3 regions of the Nocardia sp. JCM 38205 genome follow, and region 2 is predicted to be linked to each of the others. Evidence: riboswitches for the same ligand, from Rfam matches in the RefSeq annotation. Region 2 holds a riboswitch; each other region holds the start of a gene.

The links. A riboswitch is a leader RNA that binds a small molecule or an ion and turns the genes downstream of it on or off. The one in region 2 is predicted to bind cobalamin.
Region 1: another riboswitch for cobalamin. It lies ahead of AC4HOU_RS19800 (FecCD family ABC transporter permease); the one in region 2 lies ahead of metE (5-methyltetrahydropteroyltriglutamate--homocysteine S-methyltransferase).
Region 3: another riboswitch for cobalamin. It lies ahead of AC4HOU_RS12890 (CbtB domain-containing protein); the one in region 2 lies ahead of metE (5-methyltetrahydropteroyltriglutamate--homocysteine S-methyltransferase).

The regions. Positions count from the first base shown of each region.
Region 1 covers NZ_JBYHFL010000005.1:188,606-194,369, reverse strand. Annotated here, with positions in the region: gene AC4HOU_RS19810 (ABC transporter substrate-binding protein) at 1-848, opposite strand, end outside; gene AC4HOU_RS19805 (ABC transporter ATP-binding protein) at 845-1,723, opposite strand; gene AC4HOU_RS19800 (FecCD family ABC transporter permease) at 1,720-2,751, opposite strand; cobalamin riboswitch at 2,803-2,929, opposite strand; gene AC4HOU_RS19795 (alpha/beta fold hydrolase) at 2,995-4,149, shown strand; gene AC4HOU_RS19790 (ABC transporter substrate-binding protein) at 4,216-5,307, shown strand; gene AC4HOU_RS19785 (ABC transporter permease) at 5,307-5,764, shown strand, end outside.
Region 2 covers NZ_JBYHFL010000001.1:1,284,493-1,290,256, reverse strand. Annotated here, with positions in the region: gene prpB (methylisocitrate lyase) at 1-526, shown strand, start outside; gene AC4HOU_RS06020 (bifunctional 2-methylcitrate synthase/citrate synthase) at 532-1,653, shown strand; gene metE (5-methyltetrahydropteroyltriglutamate--homocysteine S-methyltransferase) at 2,120-4,387, opposite strand; cobalamin riboswitch at 4,537-4,720, opposite strand; gene AC4HOU_RS06010 (glycosyltransferase family 2 protein) at 4,870-5,751, shown strand.
Region 3 covers NZ_JBYHFL010000003.1:247,251-253,014, reverse strand. Annotated here, with positions in the region: gene AC4HOU_RS12905 (HhH-GPD family protein) at 1-616, shown strand, start outside; gene AC4HOU_RS12900 (alpha/beta fold hydrolase) at 731-1,615, opposite strand; gene AC4HOU_RS12895 (antibiotic biosynthesis monooxygenase family protein) at 1,695-2,015, shown strand; cobalamin riboswitch at 2,053-2,205, shown strand; gene AC4HOU_RS12890 (CbtB domain-containing protein) at 2,237-2,440, shown strand; gene AC4HOU_RS12885 (CbtA family protein) at 2,431-3,225, shown strand; gene AC4HOU_RS12880 (OsmC family peroxiredoxin) at 3,380-3,823, opposite strand; gene AC4HOU_RS12875 (SRPBCC family protein) at 3,884-4,339, opposite strand; gene AC4HOU_RS12870 (DMT family transporter) at 4,400-4,720, opposite strand; gene AC4HOU_RS12865 (FMN-dependent NADH-azoreductase) at 4,720-5,367, opposite strand; gene AC4HOU_RS12860 (TetR/AcrR family transcriptional regulator) at 5,478-5,764, shown strand, end outside.

The DNA of each region.
Region 1 (5,764 bases), on a different contig from region 2:
GGTTTGGCGCGCAGCATCTCGACCTTCTGCGCGTAGCTCTGCATCGGATAGTCGACGAACATGATGGCGTCCGGGTCGGCGCCGGCCAGCCGCTCCCAGGACACCGCGGTCCAGGTGTCGGGGACATCGGAGAGCACATTGCGCCCACCGGCCGCGTCCAGGATCGCCTGCGGCGCACCGAAACTGCCGCTGGAGAAAATGGTGTCGCTGCCGCTGTCGAACAGGAAGATCTGCGGGGTGCGTGCGGGTTTCGGCGCGGCCGCGAGCGCGGCGAGGCGGCGATCGAGATCATCGACGAGCGCGGCGGCGCGTTCGGTGCGGCCGGTGATGGCGCCGAGATTGGTGAGGTCTTCGCGCAGCGCCGTCCACGGTTCGACCACGCCGCGCGGGCGTTCACCGGCGCGCTGGCGGCAGCTCTCGGTGAGGATGTAGGCGGCGATGCCCGCCGCCCGCAGCGAGTCGGGGGTGAGATTCTTGGATTCGTCGTAGCCGTAATTCCAGCCGGCGACGACGACGTCCGGTCCCTGCGCGAGAACCGTTTCCCGCGAGGGGGATTCGTCGGCCACGGAACGGAGCCGGTCCACGGCGTCGCCGTAGTGCTCGCGCAGCACGGTGATGTCCTGCTGCATGCTCGACACCGCGGCTACCTGATCCTGCGCGCCGAGCGCCAGCACCATCGAGACCATATTGCTGTCGTTGACGAACATGCGCTGCGCGGGAGCCGGAAAGCTCGACTCCACACCGCAATTGCGCACGGTCAGATCGCCGGTGGCCGCCTGGGGGTTGCCGCAGGCGGCCAGCGTCACCGCCAGCGCCGCCGCGCAGAGCATTCGGATCGGGTGTTTCATGGCGCCGCCTCTCGCGGAGTGATCAACAGATGGTTCTCGCCCGTCTCGGGATGCGGCACGCGGGTGGCCCGCACCCCGAACACGGCGTCGATGACGTCGGCGTGCAGCGCGATCTCGGGTGGCTCCAGCGGCTGGGCCCGCCCCTCGTGCACCACCAGCACCCGGTCGCAGTAGCGATCGGCCAGCGTCAGGTCGTGCAGCGCGGCGATCACGGTGCGGCCCAGGCGCCTGGCGTGGGCGAGCAGCTCGAGCCGGTGAGTGATGTCGAGATGATTGGTGGGCTCGTCCAGCAGCAGCACCGGAGTGTCCTGCACGAGTGCGCGCGCCAGCAACACACGCTGACGTTCGCCACCGGAGAGCCGATGCACCGGGCGGTCGCCGAATCCCGCGAGATCGACCGCGGCCAGCGCGTCGTCGACGACCGTGCGTTCGCGCGCCGAACCCGCACCCCACGGCGGCAGATACGGCGTCAGGCCGAGCGCGACCACCTCGCAGGCCAGCAGATCATCGGGCGGGCGTTCGTCCTGCGCCACTAGGGCGACAGTGCGCGCGCGGCGGCGGGGCGAGAGGGCGTGCAGGTCGTCCGGGCCCACCAGCACCCGCCCACGCCGCGGCTTCGTGAGCCCGGCGAGCGTGCGCAGCAGCGTGGTCTTGCCCGCGCCGTTCGGCCCGACGATGCCGATCATCTCGCCGGCACGGACCTCGAAGCCGACGCCGGTCAGGACCTCGCGCCGCCCGGCCCCGCAGGCCAGATCGTGCACGGCGACGACCGCCCCGCCGGTGGGGGCGCTCGCGGTCATCGAAGGCTGCGGCCGTCCAGCGGTCTCGCCGCCGCTCCGGTCGCCGGCCTCGGCCGCGGTGAACGCGCTGCTCACGACGCACCGAACCGGTAATGACGCCGGCCCATCAGGATCAGGAACGCCGGCGCGCCGATCAGCCCGGTCAACACCCCGACCGGTATCTCGGTGGGGCGCACCAGGACTCGGGTCGCGGCATCGGCGATCACCAGGAACAGCGCGCCCAGCAGCGCGCAGGCGGGCAGCAGCGTGCGATGGCGTGGCCCGACCACCAGGCGCGCCGCGTGCGGCACCACCAGGCCGACGAAGCCGATCCCGCCCGACACCGCCACCAGCACACCCACCAGCACCGCGAGCAGCACGAACAGCGCGATCCGCAGCTCACGCACCGGAACCCCGAGGGAACCGGCGGAATCGGCGCCCAGATGCAGCGCGTCCAGCCAGCCCGACGCCGCGATCAGCGCCACCGCGGAGGCCGCGACCACCGCCAGCGGCACCGCGATCTTGGTCCAGTCCGCCCCCGCCAGGCTGCCCAGCAGCCAGAACAGCACCGACTGCGCGGCCGCCGGATCGGTGCTGCGAAAGATCAGATAGCTGGTGAGCGCCGAGAATGCCGAGGCCAGCACGGTGCCGGTCAACACCAGCCGCAGCGGGGTCAGCCCGCCCTGGGTCACCGCGATCATGAACACCAGCGCCGCCGCCGCGAACGCGCCCATCAGCGCGCCACCGGACAATGCCCAGATCCCCGCCCCCGCGAACACACCCGAGGTGATCACCGCCGCGGCACCGACCCCGGCGCCGGAGGACACGCCGAGCAGAAACGGGTCGGCCAAGGGGTTGCGTACCAGCGTCTGCATGGCCGCACCGGCCAGCGCCAGCCCGGCACCGACGATCGCGGCCAGCACGGTGCGCGGCACCCGCAACTGCCAGACGATGGTGTCCAGGCCGGGATCCGGCGGAATCCGGCCGCTCAGGCGGTGGGTCAGGACCTCGACCACGCCCGATACCGGAAGCGATTCCGCGCCGAATCCGGTGGCCAGCACCATGACCGCGGCCAGCGCGGCCAGCAGCAACGGGACGACGACAGCGGTGCTGACACGAGTCATCGCGCACGCACCATCGATGAACAGCGCTCCACAGGCAAGTCGCGGCCTCTCCAGAGTTCGTCCGGTGGGGGAGGTCTGACTCGCGCCCGCAGTGGGCGCTCACAGTGGCGCGACCGTCCCGGATTTGCACCGGATTCCCGCACCCACCGAGGGTGAGGCCGAACTCTACCGATCGGTCCGGTTCGCCGTGGCGCCGGGTCGCGGCGATGGCAGAGGTTCGCGCGCCGTGCCTACAGTGAAAATATGTCGCCGCTGGACGATCGACACCCGTCCACTGTCACCGACTGGGCCGACGCGCGACGGCGGGCCCGATTGGCCGAGACCCGGCTCGGGCACAACTGGACGACGTTGCGCCGCACCCGGTTGGTGTTGTCGCGGGTCGGTGCGCTGGTACTGATCGTGCTGATCGGCATGGTCCAGTACTGGGTACACGACGTCGCGCCGGAGCGGGCGCGGCTGGCGGGCACCGAGCCGTCGCTGCTGCCGATCTCCGCGCCCGCCGATCCGGGGGACTGGGATACCGCCGTCGTCGACATGGTCGGTCTGGGCGGTCTCAACGCCTCCGACACCGCCGAGGCGCTGCCCGCACTGGCCACGATGGGCGTGGTGTGGGCGATCCGCTACGACAATCGCGGTATCGACACCAAGGTGATCGCCGATCTGATCATCCGGGCCGCGGTGATGTCCGGGATCCGCAATATCGTGCTCACCGGCCACAGCATGGGTGGGGTGATCGCGCTCGAGGTGGGCCAGCACATCCACACCGGCAGCGAGCTGCGCCTGGTCGCGGTGCTGCTCGACTGCACCCCGCTCGACCTCGACGCGGTACGACCCGACAAACGCGGCCGCGGCCAGGACATGGTGCGCTGGATGGGCTGGCTGCCCGGTGCCAGGGAGAGCCGCACGCTGCGCCTGACCGTCGAAACCTATGCGCGCCGGGAACGTTTCGTCGACCGCGAGGGCGTCCCCGGTATCCGCGTCGCCGAGTTGGGTGATGTGGTGGCCGAAGTGCTGCGCGACAAGATCTTCAACCCCGACGCCGCCAGCAACGGCCTGATCGAATCCCAATTCCTGGCCATCGTGGCCGGTGGTTCGGCCGACAACCTGCGCGCGCTGTCCGAGCCCGCCGACGGCAAGCCGCGGCCGGCGATCGTGTTCATCCGCCCGCACGACGCCCACCGCGACGACGTGGTCGACGTCGAACGCACCCATCAGGTGCTCATCGACGAGGTCGGCGGCGTGGACGGCGCGCTGCTGGTGGTGCTGCCGCACGGCACCGGCCACGCCAATCCACGGCAGCGCCCGCACGAGTACAACACCGTGCTCGCCCAGCAGGTGCAGCCGTTCGTGGAACGGTTCGAACAGCAGAGCGCCGACCGCGTCGACGCCGGACGGTGAGCCCGAGTTCGGATCACGGTGCCGTTAACGGTGTTCGGCGGCGGGCCCGGATTGTTGAATTCCGGCATGGCTCGACCTCGTATCTCCCGCACCGGCCCGCGCGGCCGCACCGCCGCCCTCCTGCTCGCCGCGGTATCGTTCGCGACGTTCGCGCTGACCGGATGTGCCTCCGACACGACGGAGGCGGGGTCTGTCGTCGACGGGCCGCTGCCCACCGAGGTGCCGCCGGGCACCAAGCTCGTCCTCGCCGACCAATCCGAACTGCTGCGCCATCAACTGCTGCTCTCGGGCGAGTTGGACAAGCTGCCGTTCGAGGTCGAGTTCGCCAACTTCGTCGGCGGGCCGGCCATCCTGGAATCGTTCCGCGCCGGGGCCGCCGACGCCGCCTGGGTCGGCGATGTCCCGCCCATCCACGCCCTCGCCGCGAAACAGGACGTGCCGATCGTCGCGGCGGCGCAGATCGATCCCAGCGCTTTGCGATTCGCGGTGGCGCCCGGTGTCTCGGTGCGCACGGCCGCGGAGATCAAGGGGAAGAAGATCGCCTACGCCGAGGGCACCTCACAGCAGGCGGCGGTGCTGCGTTTGCTGGACAAGGCCGGGCTGCAGACCTCCGACGTGGAGTTGGTGCGCATCCAGCTCGCCGAATTCCTGGACGCGGTACGCACCGGCCAGGTCGATCTCGCGCCGCTCAATGAACCCAACACCACCCGGTTCCTGCGCACTCCGGGCACCTCGCTGATCCCGGCCGAGGAAACCGAGGGCACCTACCCGGGGCTCACCTATCTGTACGCGCGCCGCGAGGTGGTGCGTGATCCGGCCAAGGCCGCCGCGGTGCGGGCGCTGGTGGCCGCGTACGTGCGGTCGTGGCAGTGGGTGAACGAGCACCGCGGCGAATGGGCGCAGAAGTACTACGTGGACAACCAGAAGGTGAGCCTCGACGACGCCACCCGCATCGTGGAATCGCGTGGCACCATCACCTTCCCGCATCTGGACCAGCAGCTGATCGATCGCCAGCAGGCCACCATCGACGTCATCGACGCCGCCGGCGAACTGCCGCGCAAGGTCGACGCCGCCGACGGCATCGACCTGCGATTCGACGCCGTCATCACCGAAACCGTCGGCCAGGTCGGCGCCGGCTTCGCAACCGGGAGCAACTGATGGCTGTCCATACCGCACGCGCGGGCGTCGTCGGACGGGTACCGCGCACCGCATCCACCCCCGCGCTCGCCGCACGCAAGCGCACCCGCCGCACGCTCGGTCCGGGCCGGGCGATCCCGTTCGGCGCGGCGCTCGGACCCGCGCTGCTGATCGCCGCGTGGATCGCCGGGTCCGCCTCCGGTGCGCTCGACCCGGAGACGTTGCCCGCGCCGTGGACGGTCGCGCAGACCGCGGGCGAGCTCATCGCCGACGGCCGCCTGCAATCCAACCTGCTCACCTCGCTGCAACGGGCCGGGATCAGTCTGGTGCTCGGCGTGGTCATCGGGGTGGTGCTCGCCTTGATCGCCGGGCTCAGCCGCCTCGGTGAGGCACTGGTGGACGGGCCGATCCAGATCAAACGCTCCATCCCGACGCTGGCATTGATCCCGCTGTTCATCGTGTGGTTCGGCATCGGCGA
Region 2 (5,764 bases):
CTGCGGGCATCTCGACGGCAAGGCCGTGGTCGATCGCGACGAGATGGTGCGCAGGCTGCGGGCCGCGGTCACGGCCCGGCGGGACCCGAACTTCGTCATCTGCGCTCGCACCGACGCCAGGGCGATCGAGGGGCTCGACGCGGCCATCGACCGGGCCAAGGCATACGCCGACGCGGGCGCGGACCTGATTTTCACCGAGGCGCTGGCCGACGAGAGCGAGTTCGCGAAGTTCCGTGCGGCGGTGGATGTGCCGCTGCTGGCCAATATGACCGAGTTCGGTAAATCCGAGTTGATCTCGGCGGGCACGCTCGAGGCGATCGGCTTCGACGCCGTGATCTATCCGGTGTCCACGCTGCGGCTGGCCATGTTCGCCGTCGAATACGGGCTGCGTGAGATCGCTTCCACCGGAACGCAAGCCGGGTTGTTGGACGCCATGCAGCACCGGTCGCGGCTCTACGAACTGCTGGAGTATCAGCGCTACAACGACTTCGATTCCGGAATCTTCAATTTCACCGTGAGTGAGTGATCGATATGACCGAGATCAAGAAGGGCCTCGCCGGCGTGGTGGTGGATACCACCAGTATTTCGAAGGTGGTGCCCGAAACGAATTCGCTGACCTACCGCGGGTATGCCGTGCAGGATCTGGCGCGGCAATGTTGCTTCGAAGAGGTCGCGTATCTGCTGTGGTACGGCGAGCTGCCGAATGCCGGGCAGCTGGAACTGTTGTGCCAGCGTGAACGGGCGCAGCGGCGCGCCGACCGGTCGATTCTGTCGCTGGTGCAGAAGATGCCCGACAGCTGCCACCCGATGGATGTGGTGCGCACCGTCGTCAGCTATCTCGGGTCCGAGGACCCGGCCGAGGATCTGTCCGGATCGCCAGGCGACAAGGCGCTACTGGGGAAGGCACTGCGGCTGATGGCAGTGCTGCCCACCGTCATCGCCGCCGATATGCGCCGCAGGCGCGGCCTGGAACCGATTGCGCCGCATTCACATCTGGGATTCGCGGAGAACTTCCTGAACATGTGCTTCGGGAAGGTGCCCGATCGGCGGATCGTGCAAGCCTTCGAAACCTCGCTGATCCTCTACGCCGAGCACGGATTCAACGCCTCCACCTTCGCCGCGCGTGTGGTGACCTCCACCCGCTCCGATATCTACAGCGCGGTGACCGCCGCGATCGGCGCCCTGAAAGGCCCGCTGCACGGCGGCGCCAATGAAGCCGTCATGCGCGACATGCTCGCCATCGGTGAACCCGAACGCGCCCCGCAATGGTTGCGCACCAAACTGGCGAACAAAGAGAAGGTGATGGGCTTCGGCCACCGTGTCTACAAGAACGGCGATTCCCGCGTCCCCACCATGAAAGCGGCCCTCGACGACGTCACCGAAGTGACCGGCGGCCAGAAGTGGGTGCGCATGTACTCCGCACTGGAACACACCATGGCCGAGGCCACTGGCATCGAACCCAACCTCGATTTCCCCGCAGGCCCCGCCTATTACCTGATGGGCTTCGACATCGAGATGTTCACTCCCATCTTCGTCATGAGCCGCATCACCGGCTGGACCGCCCACATCATCGAACAGACCCAGTCGAACGCCTTGATCCGCCCGCTGTCGGCGTACGTCGGCGTCGAACAGCGGGAACTGGTCGTCGCCTGAGACGCGCTGCCGCCGGCGAACCGCGAACAGCTCATCGGAGTTGTTCGCGGTTTTCGCGCGTTGCGACCGACCTCGACGTGGTCCGATTTCTGCCGTCGACGCCACGATTTCGGCGTGTCGTACGGTGCGTCGAAAATTGTTGACGCCGACGGGAACCGAATCCCCATCCGGTCCGTCCAACCTGGCGAAACGATCGAATCGACAGGTGAGGAGGGGCAGGCACATGGAGCGGAATCAGGGGTGCAGGGCGCTGTGGCGTGGGGTGGTGGCGCCGGATGCTCGGGACCGGCCGGTGTTGCGGGTCGGGCGTCGGTGTCAGGGATGTGTGATCAAGCGTGCTCGGCGTAAGGAAACGGGGGCTGCGGGGGAGACGGAGGGCTGAAGGGCGTGCGGCAGCAGGTGGCCGATGTGAGGCTGGGCCACGCCTTTCGGGGCGTGGCCCAGCTCGTTCACCCGGTCCGGCGGATCAGCGCACGGCGCGGGCGGCGGCGACCATATTGCGCAGCGAAGCCTCGACCTCGGCGGTGCCGCGGGTTTTCAGGCCGCAGTCGGGATTGACCCAGAGGCGTTCGGCGGGCACGGCTTTCAGCGCGGCTCGCAGCGACGCGGTGATCTCCTCGACACTGGGTACGCGCGGGGAGTGGATGTCGTAGACGCCGGGGCCCACGCCGAGATCGAAACCGGCGGCATTCAGATCGTCGAGCACCTCCATGCGTGAACGCGCCGCCTCGATGGAGGTCACGTCGGCGTCCAGGCCCGCGATCGCATCGATCACCTCGCCGAATTCCGAATAGCACAGATGTGTGTGGATCTGCGTGGAGTCGGCGACGCCGGAAGTCGCCAACCGGAACGCCCGCACCGACCAGTCCAGATAGGCGGGCTGTTCGGCGGCCCGCAGCGGCAGCAACTCCCGCAGCGCCGGCTCGTCCACCTGAATGATCCGGATGCCGGCGTGTTGCAGATCCACGGTCTCGTCCCGGATGGCCAACGCGACCTGCCTGGCCGAATCCGCCAGCGGCTGATCATCACGGACGAACGACCAGGCCAAGATGGTCACCGGCCCGGTCAGCATGCCCTTGACCGGCTTCTCGGTCAGCGATTGCGCGAAGGTGATCCAATCGACCGTCATCGGCGCGGGACGCACCACATCACCGAACAGGATCGGCGGACGGACGCAGCGGGTGCCGTAGGACTGCACCCAACCCAGCTCTGTCGCCGCGAATCCGTCGAGCTGCTCGGCGAAATACTGCACCATGTCATTGCGTTCCGGCTCGCCGTGCACCAGCACATCGAGCTCCAGCTTCTCCTGCAGGGCGATGACGTCGGCGATCTCGTCGCGCATCCGCTGCTCGTAGGCGGCGCGGTCGATCTCGCCCGAACGCACCGCGGCGCGGGCCGACCGAATCGCCGAAGTCTGCGGATACGAGCCGATGGTGGTGGTGGGCAGCAGCGGCAGCTCGAGCCGTTCGCGTTGCAGCTGCCTGCGCTGTTCGGCCGGCGCCCGCCGCACCGCGTCGGGACCGAGGGCCGCCAGCCTGGCCCGCACCTGGCCGTTGCTGATCCGTGGATCGGCCGCACGGCTCGCCGAAGCCGCACGCGCAGCGGACAATTCATCGGCGATCGTCGCGGTGCCCGCGCTCAGGCCGGTGGCCATCACCCGCACCTCGCCGACCTTTTCCGCACCGAAGGCCAGCCACGAACGCAACGCGTCGTCGAGCCCGGTCTCGACCGCCAGCGAGTACGGCACATGCAGCAGCGAGCACGAGGTCGATACCGCCACCGACTTCGCGCAGCCGAGCAGTGTGCCGAGGGTGCTCAGTGCGGCATCGAGGTCGGTGCGCCACACATTGCGTCCGTCGACCACACCGGCCACCAGCAGCGTGTTCGCCAGTGCGGGCACCGCCGCCAGCTCGCCCACTTCGGTGCCGGAGACCAGATCGACCGCGAGGCCTTCGACGTCGGTGCCCGCCAGTGCCGCGAGCGCGGGGCCCGGGGTGCCGAAGTAGGTGGCCACCAGCATCGCCGGGCGATCACCGGACGCGGTGAGCTCGGTGTAGACCCGCCGAACCACGGCCAGCTCGTCCTCGGTCAGATCGGTGACCAGCACCGGTTCATCGATCTGCACCCAGTGCGCGCCCGCCCCGGCCAGCAGGCTCAGCAGTTCGCGATACAGCGGCACCAGCTCGTCGATGCGCTCCAGCGCGGCCGCCCCGGCCGTCTTGGCCAGCTTCAGGAAGGTGACCGGCCCGATGATCACCGGCCGCGCGGGCACGCCGAGCTCGATCGCCTCGCCCAGCTGGTCGAGCACGGTCTCCGGATGCAGGGTGAACGTGGTCTGCGGTCCGAGCTCCGGAACCAGGTAGTGATAGTTCGTGTCGAACCACTTCGTCATCTCCAGTGGTTCGACCGCGTCGGTACCGCGCGCGGCGGCGAAATAGCGGTCCAGCGGGGCCTCGATACCGGCCACGCGCGGCGGTAGCGCGCCGAGCAGCACGGCGGTGTCGAGCATCTGGTCGTAATAGGAGAAGGTGCCGACCGGGATCGAATCCATTCCGGCATCGAGTAATTCGGTGTACTGGGCACGACGCAGCTCGCGAGCCACCTCGTGCAGTCGAGCAGCGTCGATGCGCCCGGCCCAATAGGACTCGGTGGCGCGCTTGAGTTCCCGGCGTGGCCCCACCCGGGGAAGCCCGAGAACCGTTGCGGTGAACGGGTTGTGCGTAAGAACAGTCACGGTGTTTCTCCAGTGCTGAGTTGCGGCGGGCGATCGCCGATTCGGGTACGCACGGCACCGATGAGCCCCGGACGACCCGGCAGACGGGTCGGGTATTGGCAACACAGGTGGCGAGCGCCCGGTCCACGAGGCGATGGCCGCCGGATACGGCGTATCCGGCACAACGGGCAGGTCTTCGGACTCGCGGGCACCGGCCGATTCGGCCGACCTACTGGCCGTCGCTTCCCAGGCGGTGTGCCCAGTGCTGATGACGGCGGTCGTTCCCACTCACCGCTGCGGGACAGTCCCGGATTTCCACCGGGTTCCCTCTCACCCGCCAGGGGCGGGCTTCGACGCCGGGGCGGACGTTCGGGGCTCCTTGTCGTCCGGCCGGCGAACCAGCTGCGGTGCCCACGATAGTCGGGGCAGCGCTCCGGTGGTGAGCCGCCCATCCCTGACTTAACCTAAACACCTGTCTTTCACAACGGCGAGGAGGAGGAGCCGTGCAGGCACCGAAACCACCGATGACCTCGGTCGTCATTCCCGCGCACATCGCCGGCGATACCGATCGCGGGCATCTCGACGAGCAGCTCACGGCACTCGCCGAACAGGACTACGACGGCGAGTTCGAGGTCGTCGTCGCGGACAATCGCAGCGCACTCGGCCTCGAAGCTCATCTGGCCGGGCACCCGCTGCGGGAACGGCTGCACCTGCGCTGGGTCGCCGCGTCGGAGAGGGCCGGCGCGGCGTACGCCCGCAATGTCGGCGCCGAGTACGCCACCGGTGATGTGCTGCTGTTCTGCGATCACGACGACCGCGTGCAGCCGGACTGGATGCGTCGCATGCTCGCGTTCCTCGACGAAGGCTACGACCTGATCAGCTGTGCGGTCGAAGGCCGCTCGCTCAATGCCGGCAACCGGCGGGGCATCGCCGAGGTGCCCGAACCGGATCGATTCCAGCCGCCCGGAGTGTTCGCCCCGGTGATCGTCGGCTGCGCGATGGCGTGCCGAGCGAACGTGTATCGCAAACTCGGCGGGATCGACGTCACCTATGCGGCCAATGAGGATCTCGCCTTCGGCTGGCATGCGCACCGGGAAGGTTTCCGTACCGGGTTCCTGCCCCAGGCCTTGGTCGCCTATCGCTATCGCCGTGGGTTCCGGCCGGGCTATCGCCAGGGACGTGCGCGCGGTATCGGCCTGGCCCGGCTGAATGCCGAATTCCCCGGTAACGGTCTGCCGGAGATCCATCTGCCGGAGGTGCTGATCCGCCTGCTCCGGCTCGCGTTCTCGCGTGGGCTGACCGGCGAAGAGCGTGGTCTGCTGATCGGCGTCGGGGTGGGCCAGCTGCGTGGTGGCCTGCGGTACCGCACTCTGCACTGGTGGTGACCGGCCAGTAGGT
Region 3 (5,764 bases), on a different contig from region 2:
GGTGCTGGCGAGCGAGCACGGTGATCGGGTGCCCGAGGACGTCGAGGTGCTGCTCGGCCTGCCCGGCATCGGCGATTACACCGCCCGCGCCGTCGCGTGTTTCGCCTATGGGCAGCGAGTTCCGGTGGTGGACACCAATGTTCGCCGGGTCGTTGCCCGCGCGGTACACGGGCGCGCCGATGCGGGTAATCCTTCGGCGAGGGATCTGCGCGAGACCGAGGCGCTGCTGCCCGCGTCGGTGCCGAGGGCCGCGACCTTCTCCGCCGCTCTGATGGAACTGGGCGCGCTGATCTGCACCGCCCGCTCCCCCGGCTGCGACAACTGCCCGCTGCCGCGGTGCGCGTGGAACGAGGCGGGCAGGCCCGCTTCGCAGGTGGTGCGGCGCACGCAGAAGTACGAGGGCACCGACCGGCAGGCCCGCGGCCGGCTCATGGACGTGCTGCGTGATGCGGCCGGGCCGGTGGAACGGGTGCGGCTCGACATGGCATGGACCCGGGACCCGGGCCAGCGTGACCGTGCCCTGGATTCGCTGCTGGTGGACGGGCTGATCGAGCAGACCGCCGACGGGCTGTTCGCGCTGGCGGGCGAGGCCGGGCACCGCGAGCCCGGGAGCTGAGTTCGCGCACGAACCCGAGAACCGGGGCCGGCCGACGCACCCGGAGCCGGGCTCGAGCTCGCCGATACGAACCGGGGCCGAGCCGGCCGAGTGGAGCCCGGTCCGAGTTGACGCTCAGCACGTCTCGGTATCGGTCGCCGCTCTCGAATTCCCTGGGCCGACCGCCCGTTCGCCCGCATTGTGCGCATCGTCGACGCGACCATTCTCGGCAGTCCGAGTCCTCGCGGAGCAGTCGACGGCACCGTTCGATTCCTCGGTCCCGAGCACCCCGCCGAGGAACCGGGTCACCTCCGCCCGATAACGCTCGGGCTGATCGTCGTGCACCAGGTGGCCCGCGTCGGGGACCAGCACGTATTCGGCCCCCGGATGGACCTCCGCCATGGCGCGCATCTGGCCGGGCGGGGTGATGGTGTGTTCGCCCTCGATCAGCAGGGCGGGCACGCGGATCGTGCGCCACTGGGCCCAGAAATCGCGCGTGCCCCATTCCTCGGAGATGTCGCGGAAGGTGGAGACCGAACCGTGCAGCCGGTAGCCGTCGGGGCCGTGGTCGAAGGAGGCGAGGAAGTAGCGTCCGGCGACGGGGCCGAAGAAGTCGAGCACCGCCCGCTCGTCCGGGAACGGCTGCGGCCAGGCCTCGATCATGGCCGCCCAGTGCGCGGCCGTTCGGCCGGTGAAATCCGGGGCCATATCCTCGACCACCAGCGCTTTCACCCGTTCGGGGAACTGCGCGGCGAACATCCAGGCGTGCAGCCCGCCCATCGAGTGCCCGATCACCACCATCGGCTCGGCGATGGGCGCGGTCGCGGCGGCCAGATCGGCGACGAACGCCTCGGTGCTCAGTTCGGCGGGGGCCGGCCTGCCGTGCCCGGCGGCATCGAAGGTGTAGACGTGGCCGAAGCCGCGCAGCCAGTCCAGGTGATCGCGCCAGGTGCGGGCGCTGCCCATCAGGCCGTGCAACAGCAGCAGCGGCGTGCCCGTCCCGCCTTCGTCGTACAACACGTCCGCGATTGTGCCGCACCCATCGGTGATACCGGTCGCACCCGGCCGCGGTCGCGGGGCAAGGGGGCACAATCGTGGCATGTCTGTTGTGAAGATCAATGCGATCGAGGTTCCCGAGGGCGCGGGCCCCGAGCTGGAGAAGCGGTTCGCCCACCGGGCACACGCGGTGGAGAACTCGCCCGGCTTCCTCGGTTTCCAGCTGCTGCGTCCGACCGCGGGCGAGAACCGGTACTTCGTGGTGACGCAATGGGATTCGGAAGAATCCTTCGCCGCCTGGCGCGACGGCCCGGCCCGCGAGGCGCATGCGGGCCAGCAGCAGAAGCCGGTCGCCACCGGTGCCTCGCTGCTCGAATTCGAGGTCGTGCTCGACGTCGCGGGCAAGGCCGCCTCCGCGAGCTGACGCCCCATTCGCCACGGCAGCCGTCGCCATCCGATATTGACGACGGCCGCCGCGGGGTGTCACAGTTCGAGGGACAAACGCGTAGGTGACGCGGGAATCCGGTGCAAATCCGGAGCGGTCGCGCCACTGTGTTCCAGCCACCGGGTTCGGTGCCGGAAAGCCAGACACCGGCACCTTCGCGACCACTTCGACGGGACGCGTTTATCCCAAGGAGGACTGCAATGGCCTTCGTGCACACCCCTGGCGTATCCGCCCGGGTCACCGATTCCCTGGCCACCGTGCTCATCACGGTCGGTGTCGTTCTGCTCGCTCTGCTCACCCTCTACCTGGTCGGATTCGATCAGGGCGCCATCTCGCGCAGCGGGATGTTCATGCATGAGCTGATGCACGACGGACGCCACCTGCTGGGTCTTCCGTGCCACTGATCGGAACTCTGCGCACCCTCTTGCTTCGTGGTCTGCTGGCCGGCCTGATCGCCGGCCTGCTGGCGGGCACCGTCGGCTATTTCGTCGGCGAGCCCAAGGTGGAGGCGGCCATCGCCATCGAGGAAGCCGGCGCGGCCGCCGAATCCGGCGGACATTCGCACGGCGAACAGCCCTCCGCCGGTCACTCCCATGGCGACGAGGAAGAACCGCTGGTCAGCCGTAGCGGCCAGAAGGCGGGCCAGTTCCTCGCGCTCGGGCTGGCCGGGATGGCGTTCGGTGCGATCTTCGGTGCCGTCGCCCACGTCGCGCGGCGCTACACCGCGCTGTCGGGGCCGAAGCTGGCCCTCGGGCTCGGCATCGGCGGCTGGGCCGCGATCATCGCCGTGCCGTTCTTCAAGTACCCGGCCAACCCGCCTGCGGTCGGCGATCCGGAGACGATCAACGACCGGACGCTGCTGTGGCTGGCGGCGGTGCTGCTCGGCCTGGCCGCCGTCGGGGCGGGCGTATACGTCTGGAAGCTGCTGGCCGGCCGCCCGGATACCCTCCGGCTCACCGCGGGTGTGGCCGCCTTCGTGCTGCTCACCACCATCGGCTACATCGTTCTGCCGGGCGTGAACGAGGTGGGCGCCGACTTCCCGGCGAGCCTGCTGTGGGAGTTCCGGATCTCCTCACTCGCGGTCTCGACGACGCTGTGGGCCTGCCTCGGCCTCGGCTACGCCATGCTCACCGAGTTCGCCGGCCGCACCGATGCCCCGGTGCGAGAGGCGGCTACCGCCGCGGGCTGATCCCGCATCGAGAAGCACACAGGGCAGTGTCGGTATCCGTGACCGGCACTGCCTTTTCGCCGGAGGTTCCGGGCTTCCCGATTCGGGCGGTGCGGCCTTCGCGCCGATGGCCGCCCGGGCTTTCCGTTGCGGAATGGACCCGGGCGGTGCCGACTCACGACTCCAGTGCGGCGTCCAGGGTGATGTTGTCGACCCCGGCGAGGGCCTTGCTGACCGGGCAACCGGCCTTGGCGGCTTCGGCGGCGGTGCGGAAGCCGGCCTCGTCGAGACCGTCGACGCGGCCGCGGACGGTGATCTTGACTCCGCTGATGCGGAAGCCGCCCGCCGGATCCGGCCCGAGGGTGACGTCGGCGGTGACGTCGAGGCTGCGCGGGGTGGCGCCGGCATTGCCGATCTCGGCCGACAACGCCATCGCGTAGCAGGACGAATGCGCGGCCGCGATCAGTTCCTCCGGGCTTGTGGTGCCCTCGGCGTTGTCGGCGGCCCGCTTCGGGAACGACACGTCGTACTTGCCTGCGCCCGAGCTGGCCAGCTCGACCTGTCCAGTGCCGTCCTGCAGGCCGCCGGTCCATGCGGTGCGCGCGGTACGTGTGGGCATCACAGTCCTTTCCACGATCGGTTTGTCGGTAGGTTCTCCGCTCGAACCTACCCGCACCGCTCAGACCGCGGCGGAAGTTCGTTTGTCCAGCTGCTCGAGGACGGCGGGCCACGCGGCGCGATGCCGATCGCAGGCTTCCTGGTTCGGGAACCCGCTGTGCCGCAGCTTGATTCGAATGCCGCGTGGCTGTTTCACGAATTCCACCCGGACCACGGTCTCCGCACCCTCGGTGCCGCCCGCGCCGGTGACCCAGGTCAGCTCGATGCGGCGGTCCGGCTCGAGCCGAAGGAAGCGACCGTAATGCGGGACGGGCGTGCCCTGATTGTCGGCTTCGAAGTAGAAGGGTTCACCCACCTGCGGGCGCATGCGAACCGATTCGGGGATCGCGAACCAGATATCGAAGCCCTGGGTCCAGGCCAGGTACAACAATGTCGGTGACGCGGTCATGACCCGTTCGACGGTGAGCTCGTGAGGCCGTGCCGACAGGTCCGGATAACGCACATGCTGATCGACCATCAGACCGACCTTACCCGCGCGCCCGGGCCCGTCCGACCGTTTGCGGCAGCGGTGATCCGATCATCCGGGATCGGTCATCTTGGCCAGCACGATCCCGCCGACGATCAGCGACAATGCCACAAATCTTCCCGCACTCAACGGATCACGATGCACGGCCACGCCGAGCACGACGGCCCCGACCGCGCCGATTCCGGTGAAGACCGCGTACGCGGTGCCGACCGGCAGCGTTTGCATGGCCCGCGACAACAGGTAGACCGCGAAGGTCCCGAGCGCGAAACACAGCAGGGTCGGCAGCGGGCGGGTGAAATTCTCCGTCGGCTTGATGGACTGCGACCACGCGATTTCCACCAGCCCCGCGAGGCCGAGGATCAACCAGCTCATCAGTACCGCCCGGCCAGCTCACGCACCGTTTTCAGGGCCAGGTCATAGGAGCGCTCATGATCGGCGCGCAGGTGCGCAAGGCCCGGATCGAGCCGGGAATTGGCCAGCTCGGCATTCACGAACACCGCATCGCGCACGGCGAAATGACCGGCGAAGAAATCGCGCAGAAAGCGTTCCTGATGGTCGTAGCCGGCCTTCGGTGAACCGGGCGAGTAGGCGCCGCCACGCGCGCTGGTCACCACGAACCGCCTGTGGCCCAGTGACATTCGCGGGAACGCCACCTGATCGATCCAGGCCTTCAGGACGGCCGGGATCGAATAGTTGTACATGGGCGTGCCGATCAGCACGACGTCGGCGGCGAGTAATTCCTCGAGCAGTGGCCCGGTGACGGACCAGGCCGCGCGCTGGGCCGGCGTGTGCGCCAATTCCCCGATGCGCTCCAGCTCGGTACTGCCGTTGGCCAGCACGAGATCGCACAGTTCGGTCCAGCCCTGGTCGATGAACGGCACCGGATCCAGTGCGAGATCACGGTAGCGGTAATCGCCGTCCGGGTTGCCCGCGCGCCACTCGGCGGCGAAGGCAGCGCTCAGGCTGCGGCTTATCGATGGGTGGCGAGCGCTCGCATCGAGGTGCAACAGGGTGGTCATCGACATCCTTCCGATCAAGCGGACATTGCGTCCACTTATCTACGAACGCGACTGTAGGGCAAAAGTGGACAGCTTGTCCACATAATCCTGGATCGGCTACAGTCGCGGTCATGGATTCCCCTGCCGACCTGCTGGCCGGCGGTGCGGGCAGCGCTCCCGTCGAGCGCGCCGACGCCGCCCGCAACCGGGCCAAGGTGCTCACGGCGGCGGCCGAGCTCTTCGCCGCGCGCGATCCGCGCACGGTGACCATGGACGACATCGCCAAGGCCGCGGGCGTCGGCCGCGGCACCCTGTACCGCCGCTATCCGGATACGCATTCGATCGCCGTCGCACTGCTCGACGAACACGAACGGGCCCTGCAAGAACAGCTGGTGCGTGGCGCCCCACCGCTCGGCCC